DNA from 3 places in the Pseudundibacterium arcticum genome. Region 3 is predicted to be linked to each of the others. Evidence: predicted binding sites of a transcription regulator. Region 3 holds the regulator's gene; each other region holds the start of a gene.
What was found. The regulator FNR, encoded in region 3, switches genes on or off when oxygen is low (the NO sensors DNR and NnrR bind a similar motif). The targets are predictions, from matches to a motif close to TTGATNNNNATCAA.
Positions count from the first base shown of each region.

Region 1 (6,887 bases), on a different contig from region 3:
GCCTGCCATGTAGCGCAACCATTGCGCGCTGGCGCCTACTTCGAACATGCGCGAATAGGCCAAAAGCTTGCCGTTGTTGAGTGTTTCAAGGTGAGCAAGCTCTTCGCCATGTGCCTCGATAAGATCAGCGAGTTTGAGCAAAATTCTCTCGCGCGCCGCAGGTTGCATGGCCCGCCACTGGGATGACGCAAATGTCTGCGCTGCGGAAGTCACCGCTCGATCAATGTCCGCCGGACCGGCATCCGGAACTGCAGCGATTTGTTCGCCCGTTGCTGGATTGTAGACAGGGAGCGTATTACCCGATTCGGCGTCTGTCCATTCGCCAGAAATCAGCATTTTATTACGAAGCCGTTCGTTATTTCCTTGTGCTGGGTGCGCCATCGTCGTGGTCATTCGTGTCTCCTTAAACATTCGTGTTTTGGTGTCGTTTGTGGCCTTGGTTCTTCGGACCTCATAGCCGGATGGGCGCGAGCAGGCCCATGGCGCAAGCTCGCGACCAGTCACTCGGCTTTGGATCCAAAAGGGATGCGCTTCGATTGGAGCAAAGCTGAATTATTTTTACTAAATGCGAGAGTGTTCTTTAGAGAGCGCGGCGGTTGGCCGGTGAACGGATGAAGCTTTGAGCGCTTGCGTACCAATCATGAAGAGCGCAATCATCGCAAGCACACCGAAAACGTATGCCGGCGCAAGTGCAATCCAGCTGAATATGTCTCCAGGCCCGAACTTATTGGGCCCGAATGTAAGTGCTCGGTTTGGGGAGAAGTTGGAGAACAAGTAAAAGATCACGTTGGACCAACCATCAGCGACAATAGTCCAGCCCAAAAGTCGAGCAGTTTTTTCTGCAAAACCCAATCCGGGCAGTACGAAAGCAACGGCAATTACCATCATTCCATTCAATGCCGGGCCCACGTGGGCGCGAGCCCATCCTTCCGGGGTTCCTGGGACATTGAACTGCAAAATATAGCCGGGAATGACCTCGAAGCCACCAACCAGATGCATCCAGAGTCCGACGCCGAAAGCCAGGGTGCTGAAAATCATTAGAATGCCGTGTCCGGCCATCTTCTTTTGAAAATTGTTAAGCATGATGTCTCCTTATTAGTAAAAATTACGGCTTTTTCTGCAGGTCTTCAGGCAAGCCATGCCACTGCCCGCTCGTCAATTCAAAATTGAGGCTTGAGTTCCGAACTGGCGAGTCTTTCTCGGCTATGGGCTTCACACCCAAAAAAGGTGCAGCAGCGAGGGATTTAACAGCCCTCCAGTGCTTGCCGGTGGTAGCGGCTTGCAAAAAATATCAGCGGCGAGCCTTCGTGGTGGCCACATGCGACGACCTGGGCAATGAACAAAGTGTGATCTTGCACTTGAATGCGTTCTATAATCTCGCATTCAAACCAAGCCAAACTATCCCGGACGGTCGGCACCCGTTCGCGAACGACAAAGTCAGGCTCGAGAAGCGTATGTGGACGGCCGCCAAAGTGTACTGAGTAGCTTTGTTGGTCTTCGCGCAAGATACTCACGCCGTACCCTCCTTGCCGGCTAATCAGCTGATGCATCTTGCCGGCCTTTAGTGAGACCATCACGGTAGGCGGCTCGAGACTTATGGAAGTAAAGCTACTGACTGTCATTCCATGTATGCCTCCTTCGTCGTCCTCGGAAGCAACAATGGCTATCCCGGTAGGAAAATGGGAAATCGCCTTTCGATACCGAACCGGATCGGGTGACGCCGCACCGGGAAAGGGAGCGCAATTGGTTTCCATAAGTATCCGTCCTTAACTTGGAAATGAAAGAATGTCGCCGTTTTACTGCATCGAAAGTTCGGCGTTCTCAGCAAGTGCCAATGCGGGGCTTTCGGTACGCTGATATTTGGCGCACCAGGCGCGCATGCGTTCCGGGCTGGCGAAACAATCCCATTGGCGCTCTGGATAATTGAAGTTGTCGGTGAATTCGTCGGCTAGATCACGATGCTGACTCAATGCGAAAATAAACTGCTGCAGTTCCACGGGCAGCAATCTCAAGTTGGTCAACATGTAGTTGGTCCACCGCGTCGCGCCTAGAACGCGATCCTGCCGCCGGAGGTTGACATGCTCGCAAAACCGCTCGTCGAATACTTCATGGCGAATAATTTCTTCGCCCACGATCCAGGCTGCATAGGACGCCATGTTTGCACCCTGCCCGAGCACTGGGTCTACTACCGCTTGAACATCTCCGAGCGCAAGAGCTACCTTTCCGCCGTCCAATATGATGTGGCTGGTCCTGACCGTCGGTGTTACTCCTCCCTGCAGGATGTCGAGCGGTCCATTGGCCAAGTCGAATTCCTTTTCGTCGATCCGTTCTGCAACCGTGGGATGGTGTTTCCGCAGTTTATTCAGCAGAAGATCAAGGAAGGCACGCGGGTTCTCGTCGTACTTCGTTTTAGCGAGAATTTCCATGTCTCCACCTGGAATATTCTCTATGACCAATGCGGTTACCATACCGCCGAACGACACGGTTGGAATCTCGATCATTTCACCGTGCCCAGGGGAAAATGTCATGGTTACGGCCCGGATCGGCGCTTCGGAAATGCCTTTGAACAATCCCACGCAGAGCGCACGCTGTGGCTGTTCAAAGGGGGAATGGTCAGGCTGGTGCTGAAACATCTGTCCGAGTGGTCCTTTCCCTGTGCAGACAACCAGCAAATCAAAGCGCGCAGCGACTGTGGGCACGTCCTCGGCTGTCAGCTCCTTGTATTCGATTTTTCCGCCGCGGTTAAGAAACTCCTCCATCAGACGAGGCTGAAGGAGGCGATAGTCCACTCCGCGACTGGGTGACCTGAGATCACCATAAAATTTGAGTGGATTGGGACCGCCGATATAGTAGTAGTGACCAAAGTATCCATATTTTTTGGAAGGCCAGTGGTCTACGCCCAACGCAATCTCTCGCTCGATTGTCACGCTATGATGGGCCACGGTATTCAATAGGCGCAATCCGGCGTAGGCTTCAGGTGGGCGGTCAGTAAAAATTGTGACGTCCACATCGTGTTGCCTGAGAAACAATCCCAAATGCAAACCAGCGGTTCCTGCGCCGATAATCCCGATCCGTTTATTCATTCCTGTCTCCTTCGGTGGTTGTGTTTAAAAGAATCTGAGGCAAAGAATATGGACTATTGATTCGATATGGAACCCCATAAATCCGTATAATATATATTCCAAATCGGCCTTAATGCGGGTGTGCTGTGGATGGTCTTCAGGGATACAAGGCGTTCATTCGAGCGATCGAAATTGGCAGCTTTTCCGCTGTGGGAAGGGAGCAGGGCATTTCGCAGTCGACCGTAAGCAAGCAGATTGCGTCGCTTGAGGCGACCCTTGGGGTTCAACTATTCGCCCGCACTACCCGCAAGGTACGCCCCACTGCCGAGGCCCTAAGGCTCTACCCACATGTGCGTCAACTTTTAGATGCTTTGGGAGGAATGAAGTTGCCCCAAGATGGCAAGCAAGACAAGGCCAGCGGAATCCTTCGTATGTCGATGCCAAGTTCATTTGGCCGTAAATGCATTATGCCGCTGCTTCCGGACTTTCTTGAACAACATCCGCAAGTGGTTTTTGACATTCGGTTTACCAACCTTTTGGTCGACCTAGTGGAAGAGGGACTGGAATTGGCGATCCACATTGGTAATCTGCCGCCCAGTACGCTTATGGCCCGTTCCTTGGGCATTGCTCAACCCAAGCTCGTCGCGACACCCGCTTATCTTTCGCGGCGCGGCCGTCCCGAATCCCCGGTCGAGCTAACCGCCCACAATTGCATTGCATATGCGAGCACAACAAAGCATAGCCGCTGGGAGTTTGAATCGGAGCAAGGACGACAGGTGGTTGACGTGTCAGGATCGGTACGTGCGGACGATTTGGACGCGGTTTACGATGCCGTGCTTGCTAATCTCGGTATTGCGCAGGTTCCGGATTGGGTGATCGGCTCGGACATCCTGAACGGTCGTGTCGAGTGGCTTCTTCAGGATTATTATTCGGTACCTCAGCCTATCAAGTTCATTTATCCTCAAACGCGGTTTCTTTCCTCACGTGCGCGCTGCTTCATCGATTTTGTAGTCGAACGTCTAAAACGCTATTGAGGGTGTGATGAATCTTGAGCAAACATTGCAGCAGCCTGATTGAACATGACGCAAGCCTCGCATCGCGCGTGCCAGCGCGTTTGGATATACACAAGAACGGCGCGGTGAGCGCAAATTGTGCGATGAGTATTTTTTGTTCGTTGATGAATTCATTCAGTGCCTTGACTTGAAAAATAAACCCGTGACATTGACGATCGCCCAGCTGCCCGTTTAGTTATGTTGGCGATACGCAGGCGCGTGAAAAACTAGCAGTCTATCGGACTTAAATCCTTGTCGTTATATCAGGATGGTGCGCTGGTCGCCTATGACAGTCTAAAAAAGCTAGGCATATGTAACGATGCCTGGCTTTTGGATAAACGGCCGACTGATCCGACACAGCTTCAATGCTTAGGTCAGCCCGCCGAATCGCTGATAAAAGTAGGATGCGGCCTCCGGTGCGTTTTCGTCTTCGCGGCGCAAGGTATCGAGTACGTATTTCTCGGCATTGGCATACGCGGCGTGGTAGATCTGATAGCACAGGTCATACGCGGTTTTGCCAGGCCAACGTGCGGGCAACAGTTCCAGCGGTAGTTGCGGATCGTGTAACTGCGCGCGGCGGAACTCGTGGATGGCCAATGTACGGACTACGAACGCCTGTTCCGGGTCAAGCGCATTTTTCATGTTCAAGAGTTTTGGCAGTGACGCGAAGCGCTCGATATAGTGCTCATAATCGGCGACCACCGATTCCAACTGCCAGCATTCTTCAACCAGGTCACTGAGCGGGCGGCCATCCACTAGTTCTGCCTCGGATGCGGTGCAAACAAAGACCGTGCCGCGCACGCCGACCCGATTGAGAATTTCCCCGATCACTTGCGGATCAGCACTCGGATGTCCGAAAATTGCCGGTGCTATCATCCCGAAGCCTTCCCACAGCAACTCCTTGCGCAGCCCGGAACGTTGTGCCGCCGTGATCCCGCCGGAGGTCGCGAACAGTAGCGTCCATTTCCCTTGCCACGGCCTGTCCGATGGTGCGTACACACGCTGATACGCACGCTCGAAACGGCTCGACGAAGACGCATTCAGCGCATACAGGCTACGCCGGCCTTCACGTGTGGCATCTAACCATCCTTCTTCCGCGAGCCGGAACACGCTGGTGCGTACGAGTCGGTCGCTGATGCCGAAAGGTGCCAGCAGCTCAATCAGGCTGCCCAACCACACTTCGCCGCCATGAGGCGTAATCGCGTCACCGAACAGCGTCATCACCACGGATTTGGTGCGTGGCGGGCTGTGCGCCAAAAATTGTTCAATCCACTTCTTGATTGCTGGGTTTTTGGTCGACGGCATAGTGACAATGAAAATGGTTTTTGTGCAATGCGGAATAACAGGCGCATCGAGGCTGGTAAATGCCAGGAGCGCTGCCAAACCGCCAAATGATACAGGTATCACGGCATTTCTTAGGGCTTGGGCGGCAATCATACATTTCAACATGATACAAATAATTAAAGTGATACGTGAAATAGTATTTACATCATAATTTATGTATCGTATGATGAATCCTCAGTTAAACAAGATCCAGCCGAAAAGAAATGACTTGGATCAAGCCTTTCGAATTTGCCCAACACCGTTTGGCGCTCCGTGGAGCGGAGTCGGCAAATTCGCAATTCGTTGCATAGGAGAGTAAGGCCATGTACGCACAATTGGTGGAAACCGGCAGCAAGCACATACGCTCCCTGGATGAGATGGCGCCTGAAGAGCGCGCGTTTCAGCAACGCGTCGATGAAGGCATCAAGATCGAGGCGAAGGACTGGATGCCGGAGGGTTACCGCAAAACCCTGATCCGGCAAATCTCGCAGCACGCGCATTCCGAAATCGTCGGTCAACTGCCGGAAGGCAACTGGGTCACGCGCGCACCGAGCCTGAAGCGCAAGTCCATCCTGCTGGCGAAGATCCAGGATGAAGCAGGTCATGGCCTGTACCTGTACAGCGCCGCCGAAACCCTGGGCGTCTCGCGCGACGAGTTGCTGGGCGGCCTGCATTCCGGCAAGGCCAAGTATTCCAGCATCTTCAATTACCCGACCCTGAGCTGGGCCGATATGGGCGCCATCGGCTGGCTGGTCGACGGCTCCGCCATCATCAACCAGGTCCCGCTATGCCGCTGTTCGTACGGTCCGTATGCCCGTGCAATGGTGCGCGTGTGCAAGGAAGAATCGTTCCATGCGCGCCAGGGCTACGACATCATGCTGGCGCTGTGCAACGGCACGCCGCAGCAAAAGCAGATGGCGCAGGATGCATTGAACCGCTGGTGGTGGCCGTCGCTGATGATGTTCGGCCCATCCGATGCGGAATCGGTCAACAGCGCACAATCCGCCGCATGGCGCATCAAGCTGTTCTCGAACGACGAGTTGCGCCAGAAGATGGTCGACCAGACCGTGCCGCAAGCCCAATTCCTCGGCTTGACTGTGCCCGACCCCGACCTCAAGCTCAATGAAGAGACCCAGCATTACGAGTTCGGCGAGATCGACTGGACCGAGTTCAACAATATCCTCAAAGGCAACGGCCCTTGCAACCGCGACCGCCTGCGCACGCGCGTCAAGGCGTACGACGACGGCGAGTGGTTTCGCGATGCGCTGGTAGCGCACGCCGACAAACAAGAAAGCAGCAAGGCACAGACGCAGCTTGCTGCCTAAATTTCCAAAGGAGAATTTCATGAGTAAAGAATGGCCCCTGTGGGAAATTTTCATTCGCAGCCAGCATGGCCTAGCGCACAAGCATGTCGGCAGCCTGCACGCGCTGGACGCGGAAATGGCAGTCA
Region 1 covers NZ_JBHRTP010000002.1:83,603-90,489, forward strand. The annotation lists gene styD (phenylacetaldehyde dehydrogenase StyD) at 1-393, opposite strand, end outside; gene styC (styrene-oxide isomerase StyC) at 562-1,083, opposite strand; gene styB (styrene monooxygenase NADH-dependent flavin reductase subunit StyB) at 1,245-1,754, opposite strand; gene styA (styrene monooxygenase subunit StyA) at 1,797-3,083, opposite strand; gene ACFOFO_RS00600 (LysR family transcriptional regulator) at 3,209-4,096, shown strand; gene paaX (phenylacetic acid degradation operon negative regulatory protein PaaX) at 4,484-5,521, opposite strand; gene paaA (1,2-phenylacetyl-CoA epoxidase subunit PaaA) at 5,761-6,762, shown strand; gene paaB (1,2-phenylacetyl-CoA epoxidase subunit PaaB) at 6,782-6,887, shown strand, end outside.
Region 1: a site for FNR is predicted at 5,662-5,675, ahead of paaA (1,2-phenylacetyl-CoA epoxidase subunit PaaA). Genes of this name have one in related genera too.

Region 2 (6,887 bases), on a different contig from region 3:
CCGCGGGTTTCGATGATGTGTTCCCACATCGAAAAGCCGAGGTGATACGGGTTGATCGACAACGCGACCTGGTCTCCGCTGGCATACGGTCGCACCACGTCGGAGTGGGCCTTGATGGCGGACAGATACAAGTCGTGCGGCAGAAAATCGGCCTCGCGCAGCAGTCGTGCATGCCAGTACGAGGCCCAGCCCTCGTTCATGATCTGGCAGGCAAAGACTGGATAAAAATAATACGATTCTTCGCGCACAGCGAGGAAGATGTCGCGCTCCCAGCCTTCCAGATCGGGCGCATAGTTGGCGATGAACCACAGCAGATCGTATTCCGGTTGCGGCGGAATCGGCGCGCGTGAATATGTCGGCTGCGGTCTCGATGCCGTTTTCTCGCCAGGCAGATTCTGGTAGCGCTTCTGAAAAGCGGCGGGTTCGAAGCCAGCGCCGGCAGGTACCGCGCCGTTGTTGGTGTCGTACGGGCGGCGGTGCAATTCCTGATTAATGTCGATATGCGGCTCCAGCGCCAGCGCTGCATCAAGGATCGCTTCGACCCGTTGCTGACCGTACTGTGTCAGCGCAGCCTCGATCCGATGTGCACGTGCTGCGGCCTGCTCCAGAATATGACCGCCGGCCATTTCCATGAAGCGGGCGAACAGATGGTTGTTCTTGGCGAAATCGGCATGGCCAAGCACATGGGCGGTGACCAGCGTATTTTCCGGTAGCGAGTTGTTCTCGACCAGATAGGCATGGCAGGGGTCGCCCGGAAACATCACCTCGAAGATACGGGAATGTCCCATGCTCTGGCGGATCAGCTGATGGATGTAACGCACGCCGAACGACCAGTGGCGCATCCGTACCGGTAGCCCATAGACGGCGATTTCCATCATGAAATTGTTCGGGACCAGTTCAAAATCGACCGGGTAAAAATCCAGGCCGAGCTTGGTCGCGAGCTGCTCGATGCGCTCGGCATAATCCTTCAGTACAGGGGCGGGTGTGTTCATGGGTGTGCTCATGCCTGCGCTCCCGCGTGCTCTGCCTGCTGCACAAAAAATTTTCGGATGGCCTGCCAGACATCATTCGGATTAGCCAGCACGCTACTGCCGATCTGGGCGCCGTTGCGCTCGAGTTCATCGCATATTTTCATCATTTCTGTCTTGTTTGGCGGACGCATGCCCGGTAGCGTTTCGACATAGCCGATGTAGTTCATCTGTGCGGTCAAGTGGGCCAGGAGTTCTGCCGCGGCGCTGCGGTCCTCGGTGAAATTTTCGCCATCGGAAGCATAGAACAGGTAGCTGTTGTATTGAGCGGGGTCGAACTGCTGATGCAGCAATTCCTGTGTCAGATGGAAAGCGGTCGATGCCATCGTCCCACCTGAACCGGCGACCTGGAAAAATTCGCTTTCCGAAAATTCCCAGGCTTGGGTCGTATGTGCAATGAAACGGGTCTCGACTTTCGCGTACTTGCGGCGAATACCCTGCAACGCGAAGAAGAAGAACGTCTTGGCCAGTTTGCGTTCGGCATCAGTCATGCTGGCCGACACATCCACCGCGAAGATCACGACTGCATTGGTCACCGGCTTGTGACGCTTGACCAGTTGGCGAAAGCGCAGATCATCATTGGTGAATGGCGCCGGATTTACCTGAATCGCGCGCCGCTTGATCGCTTCCTTGATGGTGCGCCGACGATCCAGCCGCGAGCGGGCACCGCGCTTGTCCCAGCCTTCGCGCACCAGTTCCTGCTCATCACTGCCGCTGGAGCGCTTGGGAATGAGATCGGGCAGCTTCAGTTCTTCCCATAGCCAGTCGACGATGTCGTCAATCTTGAACTCGAGTAATAGCTTGACCCCGCCATCCTCGTTGCCGCCGCGCCCGTCGTCGCCGTCATTGTCGCCCGGGCGCGGGGAGGAGGGGCGCAACACTTCGCCCGCCTCACCTTCACCTTGACCGGCACCGGTCTGCGACTCCTTGTCGGCCAGCCGGAACCGCGCATGCTCCAGCAAGCGCACCGGCACCTGCACGGTGCGATCCTGGGAACCCGTGATGACATCCGGGCCGGCGATGATGTCGGCCAGATGGCCCTGGACCGCCTCGCGGACTTTTTCATTGTGCCGCAGCCAGTCACGTGCGCCGCGCGAGAACAACTCATACCACGGCGTTTCGGCAAGGATAGTGTTACGGTTCACATGCCTCCTTTAGACTCGAAAGTCAAGCCGCCACGTCAGGTCATTCCTGCGCCAGTAACGTGGTGACGTAGTTGAGCGCTTCACGTGCGCTATGCAGGTCGTAACCGTATTCGTCGACCAGCCGTTTTTCGACCACCGAGATCTTTTGCTTCACTTCTTCATCGGGGCGGGTATTCGAGCTGACCAACCGCAATACATCCCGTCGCTGCTCGAACAGATACTGCTGGACCGCCTCGTGCAACTGGGCGTGGCTGTCGAGCGTGAATTTTTCGCCGCGCTTGTAGGCGCCCATGGCCTTGCGCACGACCTCCTGCCGGAATGATTGCTTGCCGGAATCCGAAATCTGGATTTTTTCCTCGACCGCACGCAGGAAACGCTCGTCCGGTTTGCGCTCTTCGTTGGTGATCGGATCCTTGATCTGACGGTTGTCGAGCGTCGCTTCGACTTCATCCAGGTACTTGTTCAGCAAATCCTGCGCTTCCTGTTCGAATGACACGAACAGCGCCTTGTGCACGTCTTCCTTGACCCAGCGGTTATAAAAGTCCTTGCGTGCCAGCACCAGGTAATCGACCCATTTACGTTTCTTCTTGGCCTCGATGCGGGCATCGCTCTCAATCCCGTCCTTGATCGCAAGCAAGACATCCATCGTCGTCAGGCTCTTCACATCGGACTGGATGATCGCATTGGACAGCGCATTAATGACAAAGCGCGGCGAGATCCCGGACAAGCCTTCGTCGGGCAGCTTTTCCTTTTGCCTGATCCGGGTTGCTTCGGCCCGGTTGACGCCTTCGACTTCTTCATCCCCATGGATCCTGACCTTCTTGGTGAGTTCGGCTTCTTTGTCATCATTTTCATGCATCCGGGTCAGGATCGCGAACACTGCGGCCGCATGCAGCACATGGGGATCCAGATGGACGTCACGGAAGGCCGGTGCGGCCGATGAAATCAGTTTTTTATAGATCCGCGCCTCTTCCTTGTAGTTGAGCGTGTAGGGCACCTGGATGATCACCATACGATCCAGCAGCGCCTCGTTTTCGCTTTCCTGCAGGAACTTGCGGAATTCGGCCAGATTGGTGTGTGCGAGAATCGTTTCGTCCAGGAAAATCAGTGGAAAACGCGATACCTTGACGTTCTTTTCCTGAGTCAACGTCAGCAACAGGTACAGGAACTCGCGTTTGACCTTCAGGATTTCGATCATTTCCAACAGCCCGCGGCTGGCCGCGTAGACCGCGCCCGACCATGACCACGCCCTCGGATCGCCTTCATCGCCATATTCCGCAACCTTGGACAGGTCGACCGACCCGACCAGATCCGCCAGATCGGCGGTGGTGGGATCGTGCGGCGCATAGGTGCCGATCCCGATCCGGCCGGCTTCCGAGATGAAGATGCGTTCAATCGGCATCTGCATGAAATCGCCGTTGTATTGATCCTCGAGTCGCGCGCGGCAATACGGGCAGATTTCGCCGATGACTTCAACGCCGTAGGTAGTGCGGAACGATGGGCGCAGGGTGTGCGGCACCAGATGCAACGGTGATTCGTGCACCGGGCAACCCTGGATGCCATACAGTGCACCGGCATCGGTGTAACTATATTCTTCTAGGCCACGTTTCAGCAGGATTGCGAGGGTCGACTTGCCACCCGATGGCGGGCCCAACAGCAGCAGCAGGCGCCGCCCAACTTCAGAACCAGCGGCCGCTGCCTTGAAATAATCGACCACGCGCTCGATCGCTTCATCGACGCCGAACAATTCGTCCTCGAATAGCCGGCATCGGAAATGACCATGTTGGTCTTCACAGCCGGTCCAGCGGATCATGTCCCACATATATTGGTGCGAACTGCGCGCCACACCTTGCGTGTCGGCCGCCAAGATGCTGGAGACAAAGTCGGAAAACGGTCCAGACCAGTGTGCAGCTTTGTGATCCTTGGTAAACGCTACCAGGCTCTTTACAAAATTTTCTTGCTGTCCAACCCGATTTGGATCCAGATTATCGTGGTTCATCCTTATCCTCCCAACCCAAATGAAATTGGGTCCTGATTCAGGTATAGCGCAAAACCTTGGACATTTTTTTGACTATCATCATGTCTTCCATGAAATATGCGCCAAATAAACAACTTGCAATCACGGCAAGTGCAATATTTTCTCGTAAAAGCTAGTCGGCGAGGTCTGACCGACGCCCGACGCCTCCAAAAAATGCCAGCCCGTCATGTGGCCGGCGTACGGCTCGTTCCGAGGTTGTAGATCACGATGTGTGTCGTTTCCCATGACTGAAAAACACCCGCTCACAACAAAACCTCCCGTCGTTCAGAGGTATCAATATGTCGGGTCTCATCTGTTTAGGACCCGACAACTAGAAACTGATGATTCATTAATTGTATATTCATTCGGCAATTTTCCGCTGCAAAAGTTCATGCAAATATAGTCATAATCTGTAACGAATTGCATCATGGCGGACGCGGAAATCATTCACGGAAATTCTATTTTCGCGGGGATAGGGATAAGAGTGGTCTACATCCACTTTGTATGCAAGCAACAATTACAGTGGCAAAGTGCTGCCAGCAAGAAATCATTTGTCGTCGCGTTGGATGCAAGCTCCGATTACCTTGATTATAAAAAGGTAGCACTGCGGCGGTTAACCCGGCACGTCGCTGATGAGCAAGGCGATTACAGGCATTGCTTGCTCTGCGACTGTGGAAGAGCGCTTATTCCAGCAGGAAATTTTTTTGCGGCGCAGTCAGCAGGCCAGGGTCGCCCGCCGTTTCGTCCTTGAGGTCGACGCCGGACAATTGTCGCTTGTGTGACTCCGACAATAAATAGTGCAACTTGTAGGCGGCTTCCTCATAGCGCAGTCCAGCAGGGCGCACGTTGGAGATGCAATTGCGGCTGGCATCGGTCAGCCCGACGCGCGGCATCCAGGTTAGGTACAAGCCCATGCTGTCCGGCGAGCTTAATCCCGGCCGTTCGCCGATCAACACCACGACGGCCTTGGCGCCGAGCAATTCGGCCACTTCGTCGCCGACCGCAACCCGCCCTTGCTGGACGATGCTAATCGGTGCGATGGACCAGTTTTCCGCAGCGATCCGGCGCTGCAGGATAGTCAGGAATGGCGCTGCGTTCTGCTCGATTGCCAGGGCCGACAGGCCGTCAACCACCACGAATGCCACGTCGTACGGGCGTGCCGACTGCGGTTTTACTGGGGTCTTCAGTGCTTCCCGCGATGCGGCGTCAAGCCTGCGTCCCAAGTCGGGGCGCTGCAGATAGATGTTGCGGTCGGCGGCGGCGCTATGCAACGTTCGGCAAGACGTACCTTGTTCTTCAAGCGATGCGCTTAATGAACGTGCCAACTGCGGTACATCCAGAGCCAGATGTACCGCGTCGCGCGCCTTTGCATGCGCCAGCTGGAATGCCAGTTGTGCTGCGGTCGGCAAGCTCACGCCGGCACGCCCGAGGGCGATGCGGGCATCGGTAAATTGGCGCAGGGCTTCCCATGGGTTGGCGATGACGGGTGATTTTTTATCGTTCATTGCATGTTTTTATTCGCGGCATTGATGCGTCAGGCCGACTGGGACAGGCGTAATAATGCTTTGTCAAAAGATGGCGGCAAGGACGGATTCAGCCGGAACTGCCCGCCGCTGCTGAATATCTGCGTCTTCTGCAGCCATGCCTCGAATTCCGGCGCGGGCCGCAGGCCCAAGGTGCGGCGTGCGTACAGTGCATCGTGGAACGAGGTGGTCTGGTAATTGAGCATGATGTCGTCCGAGCCGGGAATCCCCATCACGAAGGTACAGCCGGCCACCCCGAGCAGGGTCAGCAGCACGTCCATGTCGTTCTGGTCGGCTTCGGCATGGTTGGTGTAACAGACGTCACAGCCCATCGGCAAGCCGAGCAGCTTGGCGCAGAAGTGGTCTTCCAGGCCGGCGCGGATGATCTGCTTGCCGTCGTACAGGTATTCGGGGCCGATGAAACCGACCACGGTATTCACCAGCAGCGGCTTGAACTGGCGCGCCACCGCGTAGGCACGGGTTTCGCAGGTCTGCTGATCGACACCGTGATGCGCATTGGCCGACAGCGCGCTGCCCTGGCCGGTCTCAAAATACATCACGTTATCGCCGACCGTGCCGCGTTTCAGCGACAACGCCGCGCTGCGCGCTTCGCCCAGCAGGTCCAGGCTGACGCCGAAGCTGCGGTTGGTGGCCTCGGTGCCGCCGATCGACTGGAACACCAGGTCTACCGGCGCACCGCGATTGATGGCTTCGATGGTGTTGGTGACGTGGGTCAGCACGCAGGATTGCGTCGGAATATCGTATTGGGCGATGATGTCATTCATCATCGTCACCAGCTTGATGACTTGCGGCACGTTGTCGGTGGCCGGATTGATGCCGAACACCGCATCGCCGCTGCCATACAGCAAGCCATCGAGCAGGCTGGCGGCGATGCCGCTGGCGTCGTCGGTCGGATGGTTCGGCTGCAGGCGGGTCGACATGCGCCCCGGCAGCCCAATGGTGTTGCGGAAGGCGGTCACCACGCGACACTTCTGCGCAACCAGAATCAGATCCTGGTTACGCATGATCTTGGACACGGCGGCCGCCATTTCCGGCGTGATGCCTGGCGCCAGTGCAGCCAGCGCGGCACCGTCCACCTCGTCGCCAAGCAGCCAATTGCGGAAGTCGCCGACCGTCAGGTGGCTGACCGGCGCAAAGGCGGCGGCATCGTGGC
Region 2 covers NZ_JBHRTP010000038.1:45,850-52,736, reverse strand. The annotation lists gene ACFOFO_RS12695 (SpoVR family protein) at 1-992, opposite strand, end outside; gene ACFOFO_RS12690 (DUF444 family protein) at 1,001-2,173, opposite strand; gene ACFOFO_RS12685 (serine protein kinase) at 2,214-4,172, opposite strand; gene eutC (ethanolamine ammonia-lyase subunit EutC) at 4,874-5,695, opposite strand; gene ACFOFO_RS12675 (ethanolamine ammonia-lyase subunit EutB) at 5,725-6,887, opposite strand, start outside.
Region 2: a site for FNR is predicted at 4,241-4,254, ahead of ACFOFO_RS12685 (serine protein kinase). Genes of this name have one in related genera too.

Region 3 (6,887 bases):
TATCCTGGTCGACAAAACGGAGCAGGATGCGTTGATCGCCTATTTGCAGGGACTCGGCATATTGATCAAGGCAAGGAACTGACCATGGCAATCGAAAATATCTTTACTGACGCCAGTAGCGCCATGACTGTCATCAGCCTGATCACATTCATCGGCATTCTTTGGTGGGCGTTTGGCGTCAAACGCAGCCGCGATTTTGATGCGGCCGCACACTTACCATTCGCCGATGACGACGATGGCGTCGCGACACAGGGTACGGAGAAACATCATGGCTGATTTTACAAATGATTTCTGGAACATCTACGTCACGGTATTGACTGTGCTCGGCATTGCGGGTTGCGGCGTGCTGCTGTGGTCACAGTCGGTCCACAGGGTCAGGTTGTCGGCTGACTCAGTGTCGGCTGAATCTAGCGGTTCAGGGGCAATGGCCCGCCAAGTCGAAACGACTGGCCATGTATGGGATGACGATCTGACGGAGTTAAACACGCCGATGCCGCGCTGGTGGATGTGGCTGTTTTACATCACCATTGTGTTCGGCCTGGTGTATCTGCTGCTGTACCCGGGACTTGGCACCTACGCCGGCAAGTTGGGTTGGAAATCAAGCGGCGCATACCAGGAAGAGTTACAGAAGGCCGATGCCGAATATGGCCCACTGTTCGCCAAGTATCTACAACAGGACCTGAAAGTGGTTGCCGCCGAGCCGCAGGCACACGCGATCGGTGAGCGTCTTTTTCTGACCTACTGCGCTCAATGCCACGGTTCCGATGCACGCGGCAACAAGGGGTTCCCGAACCTGACGGACAAGGATTGGCTATATGGCGGCGAACCAGATGTCATCAAGACCACGATCCTGCATGGGCGTAACGGCCAGATGCCGTCGATGGCGGCGGCGCTCGGTTCGGACAAGGATGTGGAAAACGTCGCGCACTACGTATTGAATCTGTCGGGTTCGACTGCCGATCCGATCAAGACGGTATTTGGCAAAGCGAAATTCGGTGCCTGCGCCGCATGTCACGGCGCGGACGCGCATGGTACGCAGGCGCTCGGCGCACCGAACCTGACCGACAAGATATGGTTGTACGGTGGTAGCGCGGAAACCGTCATGGAAACCATCCGCAAAGGCCGTAATAACACGATGCCCGCATTCGAGGATTTTCTGGGCGAGGCGAAGGTGCATGTGCTCGCGGCGTATGTGTGGAGCTTGTCGAATGACACAGCGACGCTGGCGCAAAAGTAATTAAAGAGTTAACTGAACGCTATACGCGCTGCTCCCGTAGCGTGAGTTGCCTACAAGGCCACCTCAGCCTGGAAGAAATTCACGGTTGTTTATTGCTGAAATTCGAGTAACGGGCGGTAAAAATTCTGGAGTTGCACTGGACACTGAACGTAGCGTGGGAGGCCGGTACCGATGCGTTGTTCAATCGTCGTATCAGCGTGCGCATCACGTGCCAACCTGCTTTCTTGTTTCGCCATTTATGAAGTAAATCCTGATGAGTAATGGTGCACCACAAGTCTCTGTCATCAAAATGTATGCTGCGCGCGAGGCGATTTATCCGCGCGAAGCAAAGGGACGCTATGCGCGCTTGCGCTGGGCATGCGTGTGGCTGACGCAACTGGTGTTCTATGGCTTGCCGTGGGCAAACTGGAATGGTCGCCAGGCGGTACTGTTCGACCTCGGTGCGCGTAAATTCTATATCTTCGGTGTCGTGCTGTGGCCTCAGGATTTCATTTATCTGGCGGTGCTGCTGATCATCTGTGCCTACGCGCTCTTTTTGTTTACCGCGGTTTCCGGGCGCGTTTGGTGCGGATTTGCCTGTCCGCAAACGGTATATACAGAAATTTTCATGTGGATCGAACGCAAGATCGAAGGCGCGCGCACTGCCCGAATGCGGCTCGACAAACAGGCCGGTTCGGCTACCAAGTTTGCGAGAAAAATTGCCAAGCATGGCGCCTGGGGTGCGGTTGCGCTATGGACCGGGCTGACGTTTGTCGGCTATTTCACGCCGATAACAATTTTGCTGCATGAAGTGACCGCACTTGCACTTGGACCGTGGGAATGGTTCTGGATTTTGTTCTATGCATTGGCAACCTATGGTAATGCCGGCTGGATGCGCGAGCAGGTCTGCAAATACATGTGTCCGTACGCGCGTTTCCAGAGTTCGATGTTCGATAAGGACACGCTGATCATCACCTACGATAGCGAACGCGGCGAACCGCGCGGTGCACGCGGCAAAGTCGGGGCGCAGGACGCGCAGCGCGGCGACTGCATCGATTGTTCGATGTGTGTGCAGGTTTGTCCGACCGGCATCGATATCCGTCAAGGTTTGCAATATGAATGCATCGGTTGCGCCGCCTGCATCGATGCCTGCAACTCGGTCATGACAAAGATCGGCGCACCGCTTGGGTTGATTCGCTTTTCGATCGATCATGCGATGACCAATCGCTTGTCGCTCAAACAGATGCGACAGCGCGTGTTGCGTCCGCGCGTGCTGATCTATACAGGTTTGCTGCTGCTGATCGTGTCGGCGTTCTTTGGCGCGCTGATCATGCGTACGCCGCTTAAACTCGACGTCATTCGCGACCGTGGTGCAATGGGGCGAGAGGTGGAAGAAGGCATGATTGAGAACGTATACCGGCTGCAGATCATGAACACGGCGGAAACATCCCACCGTTACAAAATTGCTGTGTCGGGGATCGAGTCGATCACGCTGGCTACGCCGGATGAAGTGGTGCTGGAACGGACGGGTTCCCTTGCGGTGCCGGTTCGGGTACGCGTCACTCACGGGAAAGGTAAGCCCGGATCGAACAAAATCGTATTCGAACTGAAGGCGCTGGATGATGAGTACCTGCAGGTGAAAGAAAACGCAGTATTTTTTGTTCCGAAATAGAGCAGTTTTCCGCCGCACCTACAGGGCCAATCTCGGGCCTGCGATGCTCACCGTACAATCCGTACGGCTGCGCTTCTCGCCCCGACCTTGACTCCCGTACGTGCGACGGAAAACCGCTCTAGACACCAAGGAGAATGTCATGCATGCCGCATCCCCGTTAATCGATCGTGCCACCCGGGCGATGCCTTGGTATGCGCACCTCTGGCCATGGCTGCTGATGATGGGGCCGGTCGTGGTTATCCTGGCTGGCTCATATACCAGCTGGCTGGCATTTTCGAAGCAGGACGCGCTGGTAGTGGACGACTACTACATGCAGGGAAAGACCATCAATCAGGATCTGCGCCGCGACCGCGTCGCAACCCGACTGGGGTTGTCATTCAATGGCCGTTACGACGCTGCCACCGGTAAGCTGCAAGGCACGCTTCTGAGTTTCGGTGTGCCTACGGCCGGTAAAATCCGGATCCATTTAGCCCATGCAACCCAGCCGGAAAAAGATCTCAAACTTGAAGCACAATCCGATCAGCGCGGCAAATTCAGCGTCGAATTGCCGATGCTGGAAAGGGCACGCTGGCAGGTATTGGTTGAGAGTGAACGGCGCGACTGGCGCTTGATCGGCATCTGGAAATGGCCGCAGCAGCAGACCATCGATATCAAGGCGGATTTACCGCCTGCCGACTGAAGGGGAACATATGCTGCGACTTGCGATGAACATACTATGGCCGTCTTTTTTAGCGGCGATCGTCGCGGAAGGCTGCTTTTTTTCGCTGTTCGATCCGGATGGGTTGTTGCATCTCAGTCATCAAATTGAGTTGTCGCGGATAGCCGCTTACACCCTCGGTTTCTTCTTCTTTTGGATATTTTGTTCGCTGGCGAGCATGCTGACTTATTACCTGGTCAATGTGCCACGTGATCGCCGCCCGCCGTTCTGACGTGGAAGCGTTGCTCCACCCCTGCGCCATACCGTCATGGTGTGGACTGAGATTGAGATTACATCGGGCTGCAGCTCTCTGTGCCGGCCGCCAGCGCTTTTAACATCACTGGATCGAGGAGTTGTACCTCGCGCTTATCGACTTTGAGCCAGCCCTGTTTCTTGAACCGGGACAGCAGCCGGCTAATGCTCTCGATGGTCAGACCCAGATAATTGCCGATGTCCTCGCGGGACATCCGCAACTGGAAACTGGTGGGCGAATAACCGCGCGCCGCATAGCGCGACGACAGATTGACCAGAAAAACCGCAAATCGCTGTTCCGCGCGCATATTTCCCAGTAACAGCATCACATTCTGTTCCCGGGTGATTTCCTGGCTCATGATTCTGTGAAAATGATGCAGCAACGTGGGGATATGGCTGAACAGTTCTTCCAGCCGCGGAAAGGGAATTTCACATACTTCACTATCCTCCAGCGCCACGGCGTCGCAATGATGCCGGTCAGCGCTGATTGCATCCATCCCCAGCAACTCGCCAGCCATCTGGAAACCGGTGATCTGCTGCTCGCCGCTTGGATTGATCTGATAAGTCTTGAAATGCCCAAACCGAATCGCATAGAGGTTTCGGAAAGGATCATCCATTCGGTAAAGACTCTCGTCGCGCAATACACGACGACGACGGCCGATAATCTGGTCAAGCCGATTGATGTCCGCGTCATCCAAGCCCATGGGAAGGCATAACTGGTGCAGGCTGCAGTTGGCACAGCTCGCCTTCAATGCATGGACATTCAAGGCCGGTGATGTGACGTAAGAAATTGGCTGACTCATGGCGCGTATTGCCGAAAGGTAAATCGCATTGTGCATTGATGATCGAATGTACAGTAAATATACGGGACATACAAACGCCGCGCAGTTCCGGCAACCCGCTTGAGCTTTGCATGCGACTTTGCACTCTGAATCTCCTGCCTTTTGGTGCAGCCATCGATTACGTTCTGTGGAGCGATCCAAGATCTTTCACACTGCTCCATATGACGAACGGGATCCACCCCACAGCTGACACCGACACAGACCATGCCCCGGTTGCACGCCATCACCCCGCGCCGTGCGCAACTTCGTTATCAAGCGTGTGATCAGAGTTTTGCCAATTTTTGACGTGGATCAAGTGGGGCTAATGACTCAACCAACCCTACCAGTTACATTTTGTCTGGTGGTGATTGCCTGTTGAAGAATGCCGGCTGGAAATGACATCGTTGTCTTATCGTTGCCTGGTATGCGCGGCTTATCTCCGAGAAATGATGGGTTGATGTCCAATTTTCGGACCGCTCCGAGCCAGGGAACTATCGAAGCACGCAAAAGGAGAGGGTCATGCGCCGAACCGCGCTCGTCACGGGTGGAACTCGAGGTCTGGGGAAGGCGATTTGCATTTCGCTTCAAGCCGCAGGCCATCAAGTCGCAGCGGTCTATCATAAAAATACAGATGCCGCGCGGACGTTTGCGGAAGCGTCATCGATCCCTGTCTTTCGATGGGATGTTGCAGATTTTGAAGCATGCCGCACCGGTATCGCCCAAGTGGAACGCGAATTGGGTCCGGTTGATATCCTGGTCAATAACGCCGGTATTAGCAGCGACACGGTACTGCACCGCATGACACCAGAGCAATGGTGGCGCGTCATCAATACCAATCTCGGCTCGATGTTCAACATGTCCCGGAATGTCGTGGAAGGCATGCGAGAACGCGGCTTCGGCCGCATCGTCAACATTAGCTCGGTCAACGGCCAGAAGGGCCAATTCGGCCAGACCAACTATGCCGCCGCCAAGGCCGGGATACTCGGCTTCACGAAGGCGCTCGCGCTGGAAGGTGCACGCAAGAATGTCACGGTCAATGCGATCACGCCCGGCTACTGCGATACCGACATGGTCGCCGCGGTGCCGAATGAAGTCATGCAGGCGATCATCGCCAGTATCCCGATTGGACGCCTGGGCACGCCGGCCGACATCGGGCGCATGGTGGCATTTCTCGCCGACGATGACGCCGGCTTCATCACCGGCGCAACCATTGCGGTTAACGGCGGACAGTACATGGCCTAGAGCGGTATCAACGCATCGAACCTGGATTTCCGGAACGATGCTTCGCAAGACATAGCGCAAGGAGATGAATGATGGAAGAGCTCGTATGGTCACCAGAGATGTCGTCGGGCGTTCCCGCGATGGACGACGCACACAAGGCGCTTGTCGCAGAATTGGCGCACCTCTTGACCGCGCCGTACCGTGAATTCGGTGCCGGCCTGTTTGCGCTGATTGCCGAGATAGAACGAGATTTCCGCGAGGAAGAGGCATTGATGGAAGAGATCGACTTCCCCATGCTCCGGAGTCATCGCGAGCAGCATGCCAGCGTGTTAAGCGCGCTTCACCATGTCGTACCGGACGTCATGCAGGGCGAGTGCGCGTCGGCGCGGAAAGTGATCGAATTATTGCCGCAGTGGTTTCTGCGGCACATGTCGACCATGGATATCGCGTTGGCCGTCGCGCTCGATCTGGCCGGCTTCCAAGCGAATCCATCCGCAATCACGATTCCGCAAACGATGTCGTAAGGCGCGCTGCGCAACCTCCGATGTTAAGCGTGAACGATAGAGAGATCCTGTTCGTTTTTACTTACGCAAACGAGAAAGAAAGTAGGATGGGTGCAACCCATCTTTCTCCATTGGAGCTCAATGATGGGTTGCACCCATCCTACGGAATTACGCATTTTGCGTAAGTCCCATTAACGATAGACTACTTTTCAATGCAGCCGTCATGCGGAGCGAGCCAGGTCAAGCCGCGCCGAACTGCTGCATTGGCGCGGATCGTTACTGTGGGTGACTGGTTTGAGTCCGGCGCGCGAGTCAGACTCCGCACTTGGAGGCCTTGCGAAATTTTGGCTCGTGGCATGCAATTTGGTCAACCAACGAGCACATATTCGCTTGCCTAGATGCAGAATTTCGCCCGACATGAACCGCAATTTGATTTGCAGTTCATGGTGCGATTTGCCAACCACCACCCAGCGATTGTATCAAGGCAACAGCCGTCGTCTGCCGA
Region 3 covers NZ_JBHRTP010000036.1:79,541-86,427, forward strand. The annotation lists gene ccoO (cytochrome-c oxidase, cbb3-type subunit II) at 1-82, shown strand, start outside; gene ACFOFO_RS12385 (cbb3-type cytochrome oxidase subunit 3) at 85-276, shown strand; gene ccoP (cytochrome-c oxidase, cbb3-type subunit III) at 269-1,237, shown strand; gene ccoG (cytochrome c oxidase accessory protein CcoG) at 1,491-2,888, shown strand; gene ACFOFO_RS12400 (FixH family protein) at 3,028-3,567, shown strand; gene ACFOFO_RS12405 (hypothetical protein) at 3,578-3,817, shown strand; gene fnr (fumarate/nitrate reduction transcriptional regulator Fnr) at 3,876-4,640, opposite strand; gene phbB (acetoacetyl-CoA reductase) at 5,178-5,900, shown strand; gene ACFOFO_RS12420 (bacteriohemerythrin) at 5,969-6,403, shown strand; gene ACFOFO_RS12425 (efflux transporter outer membrane subunit) at 6,824-6,887, opposite strand, start outside.